DNA from 4 places in the Streptomyces sp. NPDC046465 genome. Region 4 is predicted to be linked to each of the others. Evidence: riboswitches for the same ligand, from Rfam matches in the RefSeq annotation. Region 4 holds a riboswitch; each other region holds the start of a gene.
What was found. Region 4 has a riboswitch for cobalamin ahead of ABZ953_RS24205 (cobalamin biosynthesis protein). Riboswitches for the same ligand answer to the same signal wherever they lie in the genome.
Positions count from the first base shown of each region.

Region 1: it holds a riboswitch for cobalamin, as region 4 does, so the genes downstream of both, ABZ953_RS28610 (CbtB-domain containing protein) here and ABZ953_RS24205 (cobalamin biosynthesis protein) in region 4, are expected to answer to the same signal.
Region 2: it holds a riboswitch for cobalamin, as region 4 does, so the genes downstream of both, ABZ953_RS17540 (ABC transporter substrate-binding protein) here and ABZ953_RS24205 (cobalamin biosynthesis protein) in region 4, are expected to answer to the same signal.
Region 3: it holds a riboswitch for cobalamin, as region 4 does, so the genes downstream of both, cobN (cobaltochelatase subunit CobN) here and ABZ953_RS24205 (cobalamin biosynthesis protein) in region 4, are expected to answer to the same signal.

Region 1 is NZ_JBEYZK010000020.1:13,816-18,021, reverse strand. It holds gene ABZ953_RS28620 (MMPL family transporter) at 1-1,116, shown strand, start outside; gene ABZ953_RS28615 (DUF3048 domain-containing protein) at 1,257-2,249, opposite strand; cobalamin riboswitch at 2,469-2,611, shown strand; gene ABZ953_RS28610 (CbtB-domain containing protein) at 2,648-2,869, shown strand; gene ABZ953_RS28605 (CbtA family protein) at 2,893-3,654, shown strand; gene ABZ953_RS28600 (hypothetical protein) at 3,692-3,994, shown strand; gene ABZ953_RS28595 (histidine phosphatase family protein) at 4,005-4,206, opposite strand, start outside.
Region 2 is NZ_JBEYZK010000010.1:171,298-175,503, reverse strand. It holds gene ABZ953_RS17545 (iron ABC transporter permease) at 1-772, opposite strand, end outside; gene ABZ953_RS17540 (ABC transporter substrate-binding protein) at 853-1,824, opposite strand; cobalamin riboswitch at 1,868-2,042, opposite strand; gene ABZ953_RS17535 (M67 family metallopeptidase) at 2,006-2,428, opposite strand; gene ABZ953_RS17530 (amino acid permease) at 2,543-4,045, opposite strand.
Region 3 is NZ_JBEYZK010000027.1:11,123-15,328, forward strand. It holds gene ABZ953_RS32745 (precorrin-8X methylmutase) at 1-548, opposite strand, end outside; gene ABZ953_RS32750 (cobalamin biosynthesis protein CobG) at 560-2,002, opposite strand; cobalamin riboswitch at 2,123-2,258, shown strand; gene cobN (cobaltochelatase subunit CobN) at 2,292-4,206, shown strand, end outside.
Region 4 is NZ_JBEYZK010000015.1:186,298-190,503, reverse strand. It holds gene ABZ953_RS24220 (class II aldolase/adducin family protein) at 1-29, opposite strand, end outside; gene ABZ953_RS24215 (inorganic phosphate transporter) at 342-1,676, shown strand; gene ABZ953_RS24210 (hypothetical protein) at 1,689-1,913, shown strand; cobalamin riboswitch at 2,058-2,190, shown strand; gene ABZ953_RS24205 (cobalamin biosynthesis protein) at 2,301-3,290, shown strand; gene ABZ953_RS24200 (cobyric acid synthase) at 3,287-4,206, shown strand, end outside.

The DNA.
Region 1 (4,206 bases), on a different contig from region 4:
CTCTCCGTGCTCGTGGTCGCCGTCCTCGGCCTCGGAGCCGTGGCCGTCCCGGCCGCCAGCCTGGAACTCGGCCTGCCCGACGAGGGCACGTCGGCGCCGGACACCACCCAGCGCAAGGCGTACGACATGCTGTCCGAGTCCTTCGGCGCCGGCTTCAACGGCCCGCTGATGGTCACCGTCAGCAAGGACTCCGGAGTGGCGGCCGCCGCCAAGACCGTCGGCGACTCGATCGGCAAGATCGACGGAGTCGCCGCCGTGACCCCGGCCCAGTCCAACAAGGCCGGCGACACCGCCATCATGAACGTCGTCCCGAAGACCGGGCCGAGCGACCACGAGACCGAGGAACTGGTCAAGTCGATCCGCTCGACCGCCGACGGCCTCGGGTCCGACACCGGTTCCGAGATCCTGGTCACCGGCCAGACCGCGATGACCATCGACTTCTCGCAGACCCTGGACGACGCCCTCCTGCCCTACCTCGGACTGGTCGTCGGCCTGGCGTTCCTGCTCCTGATGCTGGTCTTCCGCTCGATCCTGGTCCCGCTCAAGGCGGCGCTCGGCTTCCTGCTCTCGGTGGCCGCCGCGCTCGGCGCCGTCGTCGCGGTCTTCCAGTGGGGCTGGCTCGCGGACATCGTGGGCGTCGACCAGCCCGGTCCGATCATGAGCATGATGCCGATCTTCATGATCGGTGTGGTCTTCGGCCTGGCGATGGACTACGAGGTCTTCCTCGTGACCCGGATGCGCGAGGCGTACGTCCACGGGGCGCGCCCCGGCGAGTCGGTCGTGACCGGCTTCACCCACGGCGGACGGGTCGTGGCCGCGGCCGCGATCATCATGATCAGCGTCTTCTCCGGCTTCATCATGGAGAACGACGACATGATCAAGATGATGGGCTTCGGCCTGGCCATCGCCGTCCTCTTCGACGCCTTCGTCGTCCGCATGGCGATCGTGCCCGCGGTCCTCGCCCTGCTCGGCAAGTCCGCCTGGTGGCTGCCGCGCTGGCTGGACAAGCTCCTGCCCAACGTGGACGTGGAGGGCGAGAAGCTGCACAAGAACCTCGGTGACACCGGGGCACCCGACGCCGAGACGGACCGGGAGCTCGCCCCTGCGGGCAGGTGAGACACGACGGTCCGGCACGGGCGGGCCGGCCGGGGCACCCCTTCTCTGATGGGGAGTGCCTCGGCCGGCCCGCCCGGTCTCTTTTCCGGTTTTCCGGCCCGGTCGGATCCGGCACCCACCGGTCCCGACAGGGACGCGTCTCAGCCGTGGTCCGCGTAGACCATCCAGACCTGCCCCGGGGCGAAGGGCATCGGCTCGCCGTTGGCGCGGGTGAACGCGGTGCCCCCGGTGGCCGCGGCGCGATTCCAGCGCGTGGCATAGCTCTGGCCGTCGCGCAGCACCAGCGCCCGGCCGCTGCCGACCGTCTCGATGTACGGCGTCACCGCGCCGTTGACGTCCTTGAAGCGCGAAGGGCGCATGTTCACGTACTGGATCACGACGGTGGGAGCGCCGAGCCGGGTCCCCGCCGTACTGAGCGCCGGGGCACCGTCGAAGGAGGCGAGCCACCGGCGCTCCCGCGGCGACCAGTCGAAGGTGTGGCTGGCGCCGGAGTAGCGGACGGTCCGGCTCCCGGTGGGGGCGCCCCCCGCCGGAGCCGGGCCGAAGCGGAAGCCGATGTCGGTCGGACGGCCGGCCTGCGGCGCCGAACGCAGCAGCGCCCGCGGGTGTACGAAGAGGTCGTGCGGGGCGGTCCTGGCGCTGTCACGGAAGTAGGCGCGCGGGACGCGGTCGTGCGGGCGGGCGTACAGCGGGGCTTCCCTGAGCACCTTCTGCAGGGCGCTGCGCACCCCGGAGTAGGCCAGCACGGGCCGGCCGAACTGGCGGAGGAGTTCGGTGTCGGACTCACGCGCGCTGCGCACCGGGCCGACGGACTCCGGCACTCTGCTGGAGTACACGCCCATCAGACGGCTCATGCCGCCCTCGACCTTCTCCACGTAGACGATGTCCGCCTGGTCGAGACCGGTGTGCGGCCGTGCTGCCCGGGAGTTGTCGAACTTCACGGCGAGGACCGGCCCCTGGCTCGCGAGCTGCCCGGTGAAGGGCGAGGGGGTCCGGTGCGCGACACCGTCCCCGTGCGCCGGGGCGCTCGCGGACGAGGGGGCGCTCACGGCGAGCGTCGCCGTGGCGACCAGTGCGAGCACGCGTGTGCCGAGACGGGTGCGGCGGGTGGCCCGGACTGTCCTGGCTGCCATGGGGGCGTCTCCATTCGTGTCCATTCGCGGCGGAACCGGTGTTGCCTGAGGCAGCCGCAGGTTTACCGCCCCGGACCCCGGCCCCAATCGCCGCTGGGCCATCCACCACCGCCACATCACGCTTTCCGGGGACCTTCCGCGCGGCTCCGCCCCGAACGGCGCTCCGGCATGCGTGTCCACTCCTCCCCGGTGCGCCGTCGTCGGCCGGCCTTGGCCATGAACGCGCCACGCGGTACCGTCACTGCGATATCGACGACAGCTCGACGGAAGCCGGTGTGAGCCCGGCACGGTCGCGCCACTGTGTGCGAGCGGTACCCCTACCGCTCGTGAGTCAGACCCGTGGCTGTCGTCCTCCGCACCACCGAGACGGGACGCGAACTCCCGAAGGAGGCACCGCCATGGCGCACCATGTCGCTCAGCCGACCGCCGACGCACCTGCCGTACCGCTCAAGCTGCCGTTGAAGGTGATCGCCCCGTGGGCGGTCTTCTTCGGGATCCTGATGCTGATCCTGCTGTACTTCGTCGGCGCCGAACAGGGCGCCACCTCCGTGTTCAGCGGCGCGGAGGTCCATGAGTGGGTGCACGACGCCCGCCATCTGCTCGGCTTCCCCTGCCACTGACCAGGGGGAACCGAAGCCCGCTCATGAACTCGACAACCGTACGCAACCTGCTCGTTCGAGGCATGCTCGCCGGTCTTGGGGCCGGCGTGCTCGCCCTCGTCATCGCCTACTGGCTCGGTGAGCCGAACGTCGACGCCGCCATCGGCTTCGAAGAGGCGCACGCCGGCCACTCGCACGGCGACGAGGTCGAACTCGTCTCGCGGAGCCTGCAGTCCACGGCCGGCCTCGCCACCGGTGTCCTCGTCTACGGGGTCGCCTTCGGCGGAATCGCCGCGCTCGCCTACAGCTTCGCCCTCGGCCGCGTCGGCCGGTTCGGCCCGCGGGCGACGGCGCTGCTCCTTTCGGGCTGCGCGCTGCTCGCCGTCTACGTCGTGCCGTTCCTGAAGTACCCGGCCAACCCGCCCGCTGTCGGCAACCCCGACACCATCGGCAAGCGGACCTCCCTGTATCTGCTGATGATGGTGCTCAGCGTGCTCCTCGCGGTCGCCGCGACCCTGCTGGGCAAGCGGCTCGCGCCCCTGCTCGGTGCCTGGTACGCGACCGTCGCGGCCGTGCTCGGCTTCGCCGTGGCCATCGGACTGGCCTATGAGTTCCTGCCGGTGATCAACGACGTTCCCGAGCACTTCCCGGCCGCGCTGCTGTGGCGTTTCCGCCTCTCCGCCCTCGCCATGCAGGCGACTCTGTGGTGCGCCTTCGGCCTGATCTTCGGGGAGTTGGCGCAGCGCCTGCTGCTGCCGAAGCCCGCGGCGCCGACGTCCGGGAAGTCGGTCGCGGCGGATCGGTAGGACCGGGACACGGCACGGCGACGAATCGAGGAGCGGAGTGCCCGGACACCCCGAGCCGCGCCACATCACCCTCGGCGGACATGCGGCGGTCGCGCTGACCCCCGAGGAGTACGCGCAACTGATCGCGAGCCGTCGGCAGATCGGCGGGCAGAGCGCACGGGTGAGGGTGCTCGCCCAGCAGGCCAAGCGGACCGAGCGGCTCCTGCGCGACCTGGAGGAACTGGTCGGTGCCTGCCCGGCGGAAAGGTGCGCCGTCGGCGATCCGGCGGCCCCGCAGACCGCCTGCGTGCGGTGCACGGTGGCCGTGCTGCTGGCCCGCCACCGTGACCAGGGCCGCTGAACCGCGCGCGTCACGCGGCGCCGAGCGGCCCGCCGAGCCGGATGTTCCAGCGTCCGGAGCGTCCGCTGAGTTCGGTCGTCGACAACGGCAGCACGTCGAATCGCCAGAACGCGGACAGCGGAGCCCCCGTGGCGTGAACGGCGGCCGCCCGCACCACCTCGGGCTCCACGACGGCGACGACGCGTCCGGACGGAGTGTCCGTCCGGGGCGCA
Region 2 (4,206 bases), on a different contig from region 4:
CGATGGCCCCGCTGTAGGCGACCAGGACGCCGGTGAGGAGTGAGGCGAGCACGAAGACGCCGACGCGGAAGCGGGCGGCGTCCAGGCCGAGGACGGTGGCGCCCTCCTCCCCCGCGAGGAGCAGGTCGAGGGGGCGGGCCATGACCATCAGGAGGGCCGTACCGAGGACCAGCGTGACGCAGGGCAGGGCGAGCATGTCCCAGCGGGCGCTGCCGAGGCCGCCGAGCGTCCAGTACAGGACCTCCTTGAGGTGGTCCGCGCTGTCGGCGGTGACCAGGATGAGGCTGGTCAGCGCGGACAGGATGTACGAGACGGCGACGCCCGCGAGGATCAGGCGGCCGGTGGCGAAGCCGCCGCCACCGCTTCTGGCCAGGGCGTAGACGAGGACCAGCGAGACCAGGGCGCCCGCGAAGGAGGCGGCCGGGATCGTGAGGGTGGTCGACAGGGCGCTGCCCAGGCCGAAGACGCTCCCGAGCACGATGGCGCAGACCGCGCCGACGGAGGCGCCCGAGGAGACGCCGAGCAGGAACGGGTCGGCGAGGGGGTTGCGGACGAGGGCCTGGAGGACGGTGCCGATGACTGCCAGTCCGGCGCCTACGGCTGCGCCGAGCAGGACCCTGGGGAGTCTTACGTCAAGGACGATGGTTCGGAACGGGGAGGGTTCCGCTCTTCCCGTGAGGATCTCTATGACCTGGCTCGGGGGGATGCGGACGGAGCCTAGGGCCAGCCCGGCGAGTGTCGCTCCCGCTAGGGCGGCTGTGAGGACTGCCAGCGTGAGGAGTCGGCGCCCCCGTGCGTCCCGTCTATCGCCCTGCGGGCTCGTCCTCAAACGCCGGACGGGCTGAAAGGACCTCACAGCTGTGCCGCCAGTTTCCTCACCGCCTCCGGTGCTCGTACGCCGGTTACCACGTCCGAGAGCGGCAGGACCGCGAAGCTCTTGTTCTTGATGGCGGGGACGTCCTGGAGGGCCGGGTCGTCCAGGAGGCGCTTCTTTTTCTGGGCGAGGGTGGTGGCGCCGTAGTCGAGGATGAGGATGGTCTCGGGCTTGCGCTCGACGACCTTTTCCCAGGACGCGTCGCTGAAGGACTTGTTCACGTCGGCGAAGACGTTGTGGCCGCCCGCCCGTTCGATGATGTCGTTGTTGATGCCGCGGCCGCCCGCAGTGAACGCGGTCTTGTCGCCGCTGTCGTAGACGAAGACGGAGCGGGTCTTCTTGCCCTTGGACTTGGCGGCGGTGGCGGCCAGTTCGCGGCGGGCGCCGCTGACCCACTTGTCGGCGCGGGCCCGCACGCCGAACGTGGCGCCGACCTCGCGGACCTCGCGGTAGACGTCGTCCATGGAGACGGGGTGCTGTGCGCAGCCCTCGACGTTGAGGCGGCTTTCGATGCCGGACTTGGCGAGGGCGGAGCGGCTGCGGCCGTCCCCGGCGAGGAAGGCGCTCGCGTAGCCGCCGTACACGTAGTCGGGGTCGGCGGCGAGCACTTTCTCGTAGGAGGGGTACTCCTTGGCGAGCACCGGGATCGACTCGTACGCCTTCTCGTACTCGGGCAGGACCTTGTCGTCGAGGTAGGCGGTCCCGGCGATGTGCTCCTTGAGGCCGAGGGCCAGCATCACTTCGGTGGCGTGCTGGTTCATGGTGACGGCGCGCTTCGGGGGTGCGTCGTACGTCGTCTTCACGCCGCAGTTGGTGACGGTGTACGGGAATCCGGCGGTCTTGGCGGCGGGCTTCGTGTCACCGTCCGAACCGGAGGAGGAGCACGCGGCGAGCGGGACGAGCAGGGCGGTCGCGGCGAGCGCGCGTATGCCGGTGTGACGGCGGGACATGATGAAACTGCCTCCTCCAGGGGATTTCCGCGTCCCCTGCGTTGCGTGGAGCAAGGCGGCAGGTCAGTTCCTGACTCCCCCGCCCCCGGCCGGTGCTTGCCGGGAGGGGACGGGGTCACAGTGGCGGGACCGTGCCGGTTTCGCACCGGCTTCCTGGTTCCTGCCGCCTCAAGGTCGAAGGTCAGTATGCCTCGACGACCTGCACCTCTTCCTCGGTGACCGTGCCGTCCACGATCCGATAGGAGCGGAACTGGAAGGGGCCCGCGTCGTCGGTGTCCGCCGTGGAGACCAGGACGTAGTGTGCGCCGGGCTCGTTGGCGTAGGTGATGTCGGTGCGCGAGGGGTAGGCCTCGGTCGCGGTGTGCGAGTGGTAGACGATCACCGGTTCCTCGTCGCGGTCGTCCATCTCGCGGTAGAGCTTGAGGAGGTCGCCCGAGTCGAACTCGTAGAACGTGGGCGAGCGGGCCGCGTTCAGCATCGGGATGAAGCGCTCGGGGCGGCCGGTGCCCGCCGGGCCCGCGACCACACCGCAGGCCTCGTCGGGGTGGTCCTGGCGCGCGTGCGCGACGATCTGGTCGTGGAGGGCCTGGGTGAGGGTCAGCATGGGAGTCAGGATAAGCAGAGGGCCCGCACCGTACCGAAGTGTGGTACGGGCGGGCCCGAATGCTGGACACGGCGCAGGGAAGAGCCGGTGTCCGAAGGCAGAACAGAGCCGGTGTCAGTCCTTCTCGACCGGAGTGCTGTCGGAGGTGACGGAGCCGTCGACAGCGGTCTTGCGCTTGGTGAACGCCGCGGCCTGCGGGTTGCGGCTCTTGAGGATCAGGTAGGAGATCGTGAGGATCGCGGCCCAGACCGGAGCGGCGTACAGCGAGATCCGCGCGTCCTTGTCGACGCCCATCATCACGATGACCATGCCGATGAAGAGCAGGGCGAACCAGCTGGTGTACGGGGCTCCCGGCGCCCGGAAGGTGGACTGCGGCAGCTCGCCGCGGTCGGCCTTGCGGCGGTAGCGGATCTGGCAGCACAGGATCATGATCCAGGCCCACATGCCGGAGATGGTCGCGAAGGAGACGACGTAGTTGAACGCCTCGCCCGGCCACTGGTAGTTGATCCAGACGCCGACCAGCATGAACGCGGCCGAGACGGTGGTGCCGGTCAGGGGCAGGCCGTTCTTCGTGAGCTTGGTGAAGAACTTCGGGCCCTGGCCGTTGAGCGCCAGGTCACGCAGCATGCGGCCGGTGGAGTACATACCGGAGTTGCAGGAGGAGAGTGCGGCGGTGAGGACCACGAAGTTCACGATGGCGGCGCCGACGCCGAGACCCATCTCCTCGAAGGCCTTCACGAACGGCGAGACACCCGGCTTGAACGAGGTCCACGGGACGACCGACAGGATCATGATGAGCGCGCCGACGTAGAAGACGGCGATGCGCCACGGCACGGTGTTGATGGCCTTGGGCAGGACGGTCTTCGGGTCCTTGGACTCGCCCGCGGTGACGCCGACGAGCTCGACGGCGAGGAAGGCGAACATCACGATCTGCAGGGTCATCAGCGTGGAGCCGATGCCGTTGGGGAAGAACCCGCCCTCGTCCCACAGGTGGGTCATGGACGCGGTGTCACCGGCGTCGGAGAAGCCGATGGTGAGGATGCCGACGCAGATCAGGATCATGCCGATGATGGCGGTGACCTTGACCATCGAGAACCAGAACTCCAGCTCACCGAAGAGCTTCACGGAGATGAGGTTCGCGCCGTACAGGATGACCGTGAAGACCAGCGCGTAGGCCCATTGTGGGAATGAGTCGTGTGTCCAGTACTGCATGTACTGGGCGGCCGCGGTCACTTCCGTGATGCCGGTGACGACCCAGAAGAGCCAGTACGTCCAGCCGGTCACGAACCCGAAGAAGGGGCCCATGAACTCGCGTGCGTACTCCGAGAAGGAGCCGGACACGGGCCGGTACATGAGGAGCTCGCCGAGCGCCCGCATGATGAAGAAGATGACGAGGCCCGCGATGGCGTACGCCAGGATGAGGCTGGGACCGGCCTTGTGAATGGCCTTGCCCGCGCCGAGGAACAGGCCGGTGCCGATGGCACCGCCGATCGCGATCATCTGGATCTGCCGGGCCCCGAGCCCGCGCTGGTACCCCTCGCCCTCGCCGGACGAGCCCTGGACGACCCCATTGCCGCCGTGCTCGCCGTGGTGCTCTTCGACCTGCACTGAGGTCATGGTGACGCCTTTCTCCATGCTGATCCGCGCCCGCACATCTGCGTTGTGGCTGCGGACCAGGTCCTGATCCCCCCGGATATGGATGGAGTGCTACCGGCGGTCTGCCGGCTGAAGCGCCCTCGGCGACATGGGTGGCGTCACCGAGCGGTCGTGAAGATTTA
Region 3 (4,206 bases), on a different contig from region 4:
TACTCCAGACCGGAGTGGTGTGCGGCCAGCGCGTCCTTGGACTCGGCGGCGCCCACGAAGCCGACCGGGATGCCGAGGACGGCGGCCGGGCGCGGCGCGCCCTCCTCGATCATCTCCAGGAGGCGGAAGAGCGCGGTGGGCGCGTTGCCGATGGCGACGACGGAGCCTTCGAGGCGGTCGCGCCACAGTTCGAGGGCGGCGGCGCTGCGGGTGGTGCCGAGCTGAGCCGCGAGGTCCGGTACGGACGGGTCGGCGAGCGTGCAGATCACGTCGTTGTCGGCGGGCAGCCGCTTGCGCGTGACGCCGCTCGCGACCATGTTCGCGTCGCAGAGGATCGGCGCGCCGTCGCGCAGCGCCTTGCGGGCGTCGGCGATCACCCGCGGGCTGAAGGCGAGATCCTTCACGAGGTCGACCATGCCGCAGGCGTGGATCATCCGGACCGCGACCTGGCTGACGTCGGCGGGCAGGCCGTGGAGGTCCGCCTCCGCGCGGATGGTGGCAAAGGACTCGCGGTAGATGGCCGCGCCGTCCTTCTCGTAGTCGAACACTGTGCTCTCGCTCATCTCGTGGCCGTGGTTGTCGTCTTGGTCGTACGTGCCCTGGTGACCTGCTCGGTCAGGGTGCCGCCGGTCACGGGCGCCCGCTCGTCGCCGGGGGTGCGCACCGTCACCTCGTACCGCCCGTCGCCGGTGGCGAGGACGTCGACCCAGTCGCCGCGCGGGTGCCCGCACCGCCGTTCGCAGCCGGACCAGTGGACGGGCAGCCCGCCGGGGCCCGGCACCACGTCCGCGCGCACGTCGGCGAGGGACTTGGCACAGCCGGGGCGGCCGGTGCAGGCGCCGACGCCCAGCCAGGGAGAGTCGGGGGTGGTGACGTATCCGGCGTCGGCCAGCACGGCAAGGCGTTCCCGGGCCGCGGCGGCGTCGGGGAAGCCGGGGAGCACGAAGCCGCGCCACGGGGTCACCCGCAGTTCGTCGGCGGGCAGCGGGAGCAGGGCTCGCCACTGGGCGGCGCTCACCCGGCCGAGGCGGGCGTTCACCGCGACCGCGTGCCCGTCGGCGCCGGGGACGGGCGGGGCGCTGCGGGCCGCCCCCCAGGTCTCGGCCCGCTCAGCCCGTCCTGCAACCTCGACCCGTCCTGCGAGCTCAGCCCGTCCTGCAACCTCAGCCCGCTCTGCAACCTCAGCCCGTCCTGCAAGCCCAGCCCGTCCTGCAAGCCCAGCCCGCTCTGCAAGCCCAGCCCGTCCTGTAACCTCAGCCCGCTCTGCAAGCCCAGCCCGCTCTGCCGCGACGTCCGCCCGCTCCAGCGCTCCGGCCAGGTCCACCGACTGCCCCGCAGGCAGCTCCGCGACCCGCCAGGCTCCGTTGCCCGCCGCGCGCACGGCGTCGAGGAAGGCGCCCGCGGCGGCGAGGGCGGCGCGCGGGGCGTCGGCGGCGGCGACCCGGAAGGCCGGGCCCCCGACCCGTACGACCGCCGTCCCGCCCGATTCTGCGATCAAGGTCACATCCGCGCCGATCCCGGCCAGGTCTCCGCGCCCGTCGTCCAGGGCGAAGAGGAAGCGGCCGGATAGCGCCGTCGTCCACTCCTGCGCGCAGAGGAGTCCGTCCAGCTCGCGGACCCACAACTGCACGTCGGCGTGGCCGAGTCCGTCGGTTCCCGCGAGCGGGGACGCGAGGACGTTCCGCACGCGCTCGTGCCGTTCGGAGGGCAGCAGGCCCGCGTCGGCGAGCAGCCGGGAGAGTTCGCCGCCGCACGCGTCGCCGAGGCCGCGCAGCTCGATGTTGCCGCGCGAGGTGATGCTGAGGTTCCCGTCGGCAAGACGCTCCGCCGCGGTGCCGAGCACGTCGGCCTGACGGGACGTCAGCAGCCCGCCGGGCAGCCGGAGTCGGGCGAGCCTGCCGTCGTCGGCGAGGTGCAGGCGAAGGGCGCCGGGGCAGGCGTCGCCCCGGTCACGTATGAGGGATTCGCCCTGGTCTGGGGAAGCGGCTCGGGTGGGCGGCATGGCGGCGAGCATACCCACGCGCATCCGGCCGGTCGCCTCCCGAGACGGGCCGTCCTGGCAGGTGGCCGCCCCATACGCGGCGGGCAGGACTTACTATGCAGGCGGCGGATTCCCACCGAGTCCGTCGACGCCAGCGACGGCGTGGGTCCACCAGGACCCGAGGGAGGAAGCCCGGTGCGAATCCGGCGCGGTCCCGCCACTGTGAACCCGGCCTCCGGGTGAGCCAGGAACTCCTGCCGTCCATACGACCACCCGGGGCGCGGACACCCCGAGGAAGGCCTGCGCCCGCATGCTTCTGCTGTTGTCGACCTCCGACACCGACCTGCTCAGCGCCCGCGCGGCGGGGGGCCCCGTCGACTACCGGTTCGCCAACCCCTCCCGCCTCGACCTCGACGGGCTGCCCGCCCTGCTCGACGGCGTCGACCTCGTCGTCGTACGCCTCCTCGGCGGTGTCCGTGCCTGGCAGGACGGCCTCGACCAGCTCACCGCCACCGGCCTCCCGGTCGTCGTACTCACCGGCGAACAGGCGCCCGACGCCCAGCTGATGGCCTCCTCGACCGTGCCGATCGGCATCGCCGCCGAGGCACACGCCTATCTCGCGCACGGCGGCCCCGCCAACCTGGAGCAGCTGGCCCGCTTCCTCTCCGACACCGTGCTGCTCACCGGCCACGGCTTCGAGCCGCCCGCGCCCGCCCCGTCCTGGGGCCCGCTTGAGCGCACCGCGCGCGACATCGACGGCCCGACCGTGGCGGTGCTCTACTACCGGGCCCACCACATGAGCGGCAACACCGCCTTCGTGGACGCGCTGTGCGGCGCGATCGAGGACGCCGGCGCCCGGCCCCTGCCGCTGTACGTGGCCTCGCTGCGCGCACCCGAGCCGGAGCTGATCGACGCGCTCCGCGCCGCCGACACCATCGTGACGACCGTGCTCGCGGCCGGTGGCACCAAGCCCGCCGAGGCCTCCGCGGGCGGCGACGACGAGTCGTGGGACGCGGGCGCGCTGACCTCCCTCGACGTGCCGATCCTGCAGGCCCTGTGCCTGACCGGATCGCGCTCGGCCTGGGAGGAGAACGACGAGGGCGTCTCGCCGCTCGACGCCGCGAGCCAGATCGCGGTGCCGGAGTTCGACGGGCGCCTCATCACGGTCCCCTTCTCCTTCAAGGAGATCGACGAGGACGGTCTGCCCGCCTACGTGGCCGACGCCGAGCGCGCGGCCCGCGTCGCCGGGATCGCCGTACGCCACGCGCGGCTCAGGCACATCCCGGCCGCCGACAAGCGCCTCGCCCTGGTCCTCTCCGCCTACCCGACGAAGCACTCCCGCATCGGCAACGCGGTCGGCCTCGACACCCCCGCCTCCGCCGTCGCGCTCCTGCGGCGGCTGCGCGCCGAGGGGTACGAGTTCGGCCCCGAGGCCGACCTCCCCGGTCTGGTCTCCGGTGACGGCGACGAGCTGATCCGCGCGCTCATCGACGCGGGCGGCCACGACCAGGAGTGGCTGACCGAGGAGCAGCTCGCCGCCAACCCGGTGCGCATCCCGGCCGCCGACTACAAGCGCTGGTACGCGACGCTCCCCGCGGAGCTGCGCGCGTCGGTCGAGGGGCACTGGGGCCCGCCGCCCGGCGAGATGTTCCTGGACAAGTCCCGCGTGGGCAACGGCGGCGACCCGGAGGGCGACATCGTCCTCGCCGCCCTGCGCCGCGAGAACCTCCTCATCCTCATCCAGCCGCCGCGCGGCTTCGGCGAGAACCCCATCGCGATCTACCACGACCCCGACCTGCCGCCGTCGCACCACTACCTGGCGGCGTACCGCTGGATCGCGGCGCCCGCGGCGGACGGCGGCTTCGGCGCCGACGCGATGATCCACCTCGGCAAGCACGGCAACCTGGAGTGGCTGCCCGGCAAGAACGCGGGCCTCTCCGCGGCCTGCGGCCCGGACGCCGCGCTCGGCGACCTGCCGCTGATCTACCCCTTCCTGGTCAACGACCCGGGCGAGGGCACCCAGGCCAAGCGCCGCGTGCACGCCACGCTCATCGACCACCTGGTGCCGCCGATGGCGCGCGCCGACTCCTACGGCGACATCGCGCGCCTGGAACAGCTCCTCGACGAGTACGCCCAGATCAGCTCCATGGACCCGGCGAAGCTGCCCGCGATCCGCGCGCAGATCTGGACGCTCATCCAGGCCGCGAAGCTCGACCACGACCTGG
Region 4 (4,206 bases):
TGCCCCTGCCCCTGCCGCTGCTCAGTCATGCGGTGATCCTGCCAGCCCAAAAGGATTCCGGTTACGGCTTCGGGCCACCGGGTGACCAGCATCTCCCCACCGGATCCGGGCACCGGACCGAGAAGTGCGCGCCGGGCCGCCGCCGGATGGCGGAACCCGACACTCCGCCCCGTTTGCGGGGATCCCGCCCACGCTCCGTACGATCGGGATCAGACACCAGCTCAATACGGAGCAAGGGCACTCCGCTTCGGGTCACCGCACCGCCCGGCCCAGTTCACTTTCCGTTCACCCTGGTTGCCTACGTTCCACATGCCACTGACGTCCAACAGAAGCCTGGGTAAATGGAACACATCACGCTTCTCCTCGGGATCGTGATCGTTACCGCTCTCGTGTTCGATTTCACGAACGGTTTCCACGACACTGCCAACGCGATGGCGACGACCATCTCGACCGGCGCTCTCAAGCCCAAGACGGCGGTGGCCATGTCCGCCGTACTCAACCTCGTCGGCGCCTTCCTCTCCGTCGAAGTCGCCAAGACGATCTCCGGCGGCATCGTCAATGAGGACGGCCTCAAGACCGAGGTCATCTTCGCCGCGCTCGTCGGCGCGATTCTCTGGAACCTCATGACGTGGCTGGTGGGCCTGCCCTCCAGCTCCTCCCACGCCCTCTTCGGCGGACTCATCGGCGCCGCGGTCATGTCGCAGGGCTGGTCGTCGATCAACGGCGGCACCGTCGTCACCAAGATCCTGATCCCGGCCGTCGCGGCCCCGCTCGTGGCGGGCATCGCCGCGACGCTGGCCACGCGCCTGACGTACCGCATCGGCCGCAACACGGACCAGAAGGCCACCGCCAAGGGCTACCGCGCCGGGCAGATCGCCTCCGCCGGGCTCGTCTCGCTGGCCCACGGCACGAACGACGCGCAGAAGACCATGGGCATCATCACGCTCGCCCTGATCACGGGCGGCGTCCTGAACCCCGGCGCCAACCCCCCGATGTGGGTCATCGTCTCGGCCGGCATCGCCATCGCGCTCGGCACCTACCTCGGTGGCTGGCGCATCATCCGCACCATGGGCAAGGGCCTGACCGACCTCGCGCCGCAGCAGGGCTTCGCCGCCCAGACCAGCGCCGCGACCGCGATCCTCGCCTCCTCGCACATCGGCTTCTCGCTCTCCACCACCCAGGTCTGCTCGGGCGCCGTGATGGGCGCGGGCCTCGGCCGCAAGGGCGGCGTGGTCCGCTGGTCGACCGCCACCCGGATGTTCGTCGCGTGGGGCCTGACCCTGCCGGCGGCGGGCCTGGTCGGCGCGGGTGCCGAGTTCCTCACCAAGCAGGGCCCCTGGGGCATCACGGTCACCGCGGCGCTCCTGATCGCGGGGTCGGGCGTGATCTGGGCGCTCTCCCGGCGCAACGCCGTCGACCACACCAACGTCACGGACGACGAGATCCGCCACGACGCCATTGACGGCATTGACGGCATTGACGGCATTGACGGCCGCACGGTCGCCGAGCCCGCGGGCGTGGTGACCACCGCGATCGCCGCCGTCTCGCCGCCCCCCGTGGGCGCGATGGCCGCCTCCGCCCCCGCGGGCGGGACCGTCAAGGCCACCGTCTCGGCGGCCCCGACCACCACCACGACCGGCGCCATGGCGGACCCCGCCCGGCCCGCGACCGTGTAAGGACAGACCAGCATGAGCATCGACTGGGCAGCTCTCGGCTCCGTCTTCGGAGTCAGTCTCGCGGTGACCGTGGCCCTGGTGGGCCTCTTCACCCTCGGCATCGTCGGACTCTCCAAGCAGGGCACGGCGACCGCCACCGCCGGTGGCTCCGCCTCCCTCGCACGCACCGGCGCGTACGCCTGCTTCGCCCTGTGCGCGGCGGCGGTGGCCTACGGGATCTTCCTGATCGTCGCCTGACGGCAGCGGCCTTCCCGGGTGGGGCGCGGAGCGTGCGAACGCTCCGCGCCCCACGCGTGTGTCCGCACCCCGTATCTGGGCCCGGCATGTGGGGCCCAACACACTCTCCCGTCGCAGGTCAACAGCGAGTTGACGGGCCTTCGCGGGCCGTGGTGGACTGCCGGGGCCAACTACGGCGGCAGAAGAGGAAGCCGGTGCGAATCCGGCGCGGTCCCGCCACTGTCACCGGGGAGACACTCCCCGCGAGCCAGGAACTCTCGCCGCCGATCACGTCGAACCAGGGCGCGGACACCCTGAGTGAGGACATATCGCCATGCTCGGCCGCCCGGTGCCGCCTCTCCCCCTGAGTACGAGTCCTCTCCTCAGCGCAGCGGCGGGCTGAAGCGCATGAGTGCCGATCGCGACTTCGCGTACGGCGCCGCCGCCGGCCTCCTCGGTGACCTGCTGCTCGGCGATCCCCGCCGGGGCCATCCGGTCGCCGCGTTCGGCCGTGCCGCGGGTGCCGTCGAGCGGGTGCTGTGGCGCGACCACCGCGGGTGGGGCACGTTGCACGCCGTGGTGTGCGCCGGGGGCGCGGCGGGTGCCGCCGCGCTGGCTTCTTCTCTCGTACGTCGCTCGGCCGCCGGATCCGTCGCGCTGACCGCCGCCGCGACCTGGGCCGTGGTCGGCGGTACGTCGCTGACGCGGGAGGCGCGGGCCATCGGCGGGGCGCTGGAGGCCGGGGACATCGAGGTCGCGCGGGAGCGGCTGCCGCACCTGTGCGGGCGGGACCCGCAGGCGCTGGACGCCGACGGGATCGCGCGGGCCGTGGTGGAGTCCGTCGCCGAGAACACCTCCGACGCGGTCGTCGGCGCGCTCGTGTGGGGCGCGCTGGGCGGCGTCCCCGGGCTCGTCGGGTTCCGGGCCGTCAACACGCTGGACGCGATGGTGGGCCACAAGTCGCCCCGGTACCGGCGCTACGGCTGGGCCGCCGCCCGCCTCGACGACGTCTTCGGATGGCCGGGCGCGCGGCTCACCGCGGGCCTCGCGGCGCTGGCCGGTGACTCGCCCTCGGGAGCGGTACGGGCGTGGCGCGCGGACGCGGACGCGCACCCGAGCCCGAACGCAGGGCCCGTCGAGGCCGCCTTCGCCGGGGCACTGGGCGTACGGCTCGGGGGAACGCTCTCTTACGGGGGGCGGGTCGAGCACCGGCCCGTGCTGAACGCGGCGGGGCGCGACGTCGCCGCGGGGGACATCGAGCGGGCCGCCAAGCTGTCCCGACGGGTCGGCCTGCTCGCTCTCGGAGCCGTGGTGGGCGCGCGCTGGGCACTGCGGTCGGCAAGAGCAGGGGCAAGGGCAGGAGCGGGAGCAGGAGCGGGAGCGGGGAGAAGAGCATGAGTGGCGGACTGCTGGTCGCCGGGACCACCTCGGACGCCGGGAAGAGCGTCGTCACCGCGGGCATCTGCCGGTGGCTGACCCGCAAGGGTGTGTCCGTCGCGCCGTTCAAGGCGCAGAACATGTCCCTCAACTCCTTCGTCACCCGCGAGGGGGCGGAGATCGGCCGGGCGCAGGCCATGCAGGCGCAGGCCGCCCGCGTCGAGCCGAGCGCGCTGATGAACCCCGTACTGCTCAAGCCCGGCAGTGACCGCTCCAGCCAGGTCGTACTCATGGGCAAGCCCGTGGGTGAGATGAGTGCGCGTGGGTTCTTCGGGGGGTCCGGGGGGCCGTCCCCCGGGGAGAGGCTGCACGGGGGGCGGCAGGCGCAGTTGCTGGACACCGTCGTGGGGTGTCTGGAGGAACTCCGGGGCACGTATGACGCCGTGATCTGTGAGGGCGCGGGCAGTCCCGCCGAGATCAACCTGCGGCGCACCGACATCGTGAACATGGGCATCGCGCGCGCCGCCCGCTTCCCCGTCCTGGTGGTCGGGGACATCGACCGGGGCGGGGTGTTCGCGTCGTTCTTCGGGACGACGGCGCTGTTGAGCGCGGCCGACCAGGAACTCGTCGCGGGCTACCTGGTGAACAAGTTCCGGGGCGACGTCTCCCTCCTCGAACCCGGGCTCGACATGCTGCACGGGCTCACCGGGCGGCGCACGTTCGGTGTGCTGCCGTTCCAGCACGGGCTCGGCATCGACGAGGAGGACGGCCTGCGGGTGTCCCTGCGGGGCGCCGTCCGCGAGTCCGTGGTGGCCCCGCCGGTCGGCGATGACGTGCTGCGGGTCGCCGTGTGCGCGGTGCCGTTGATGTCCAACTTCACGGACGTGGACGCGCTGGCGGCCGAGCCGGGTGTCGTCGTGCGGTTCGTGGACCGGGC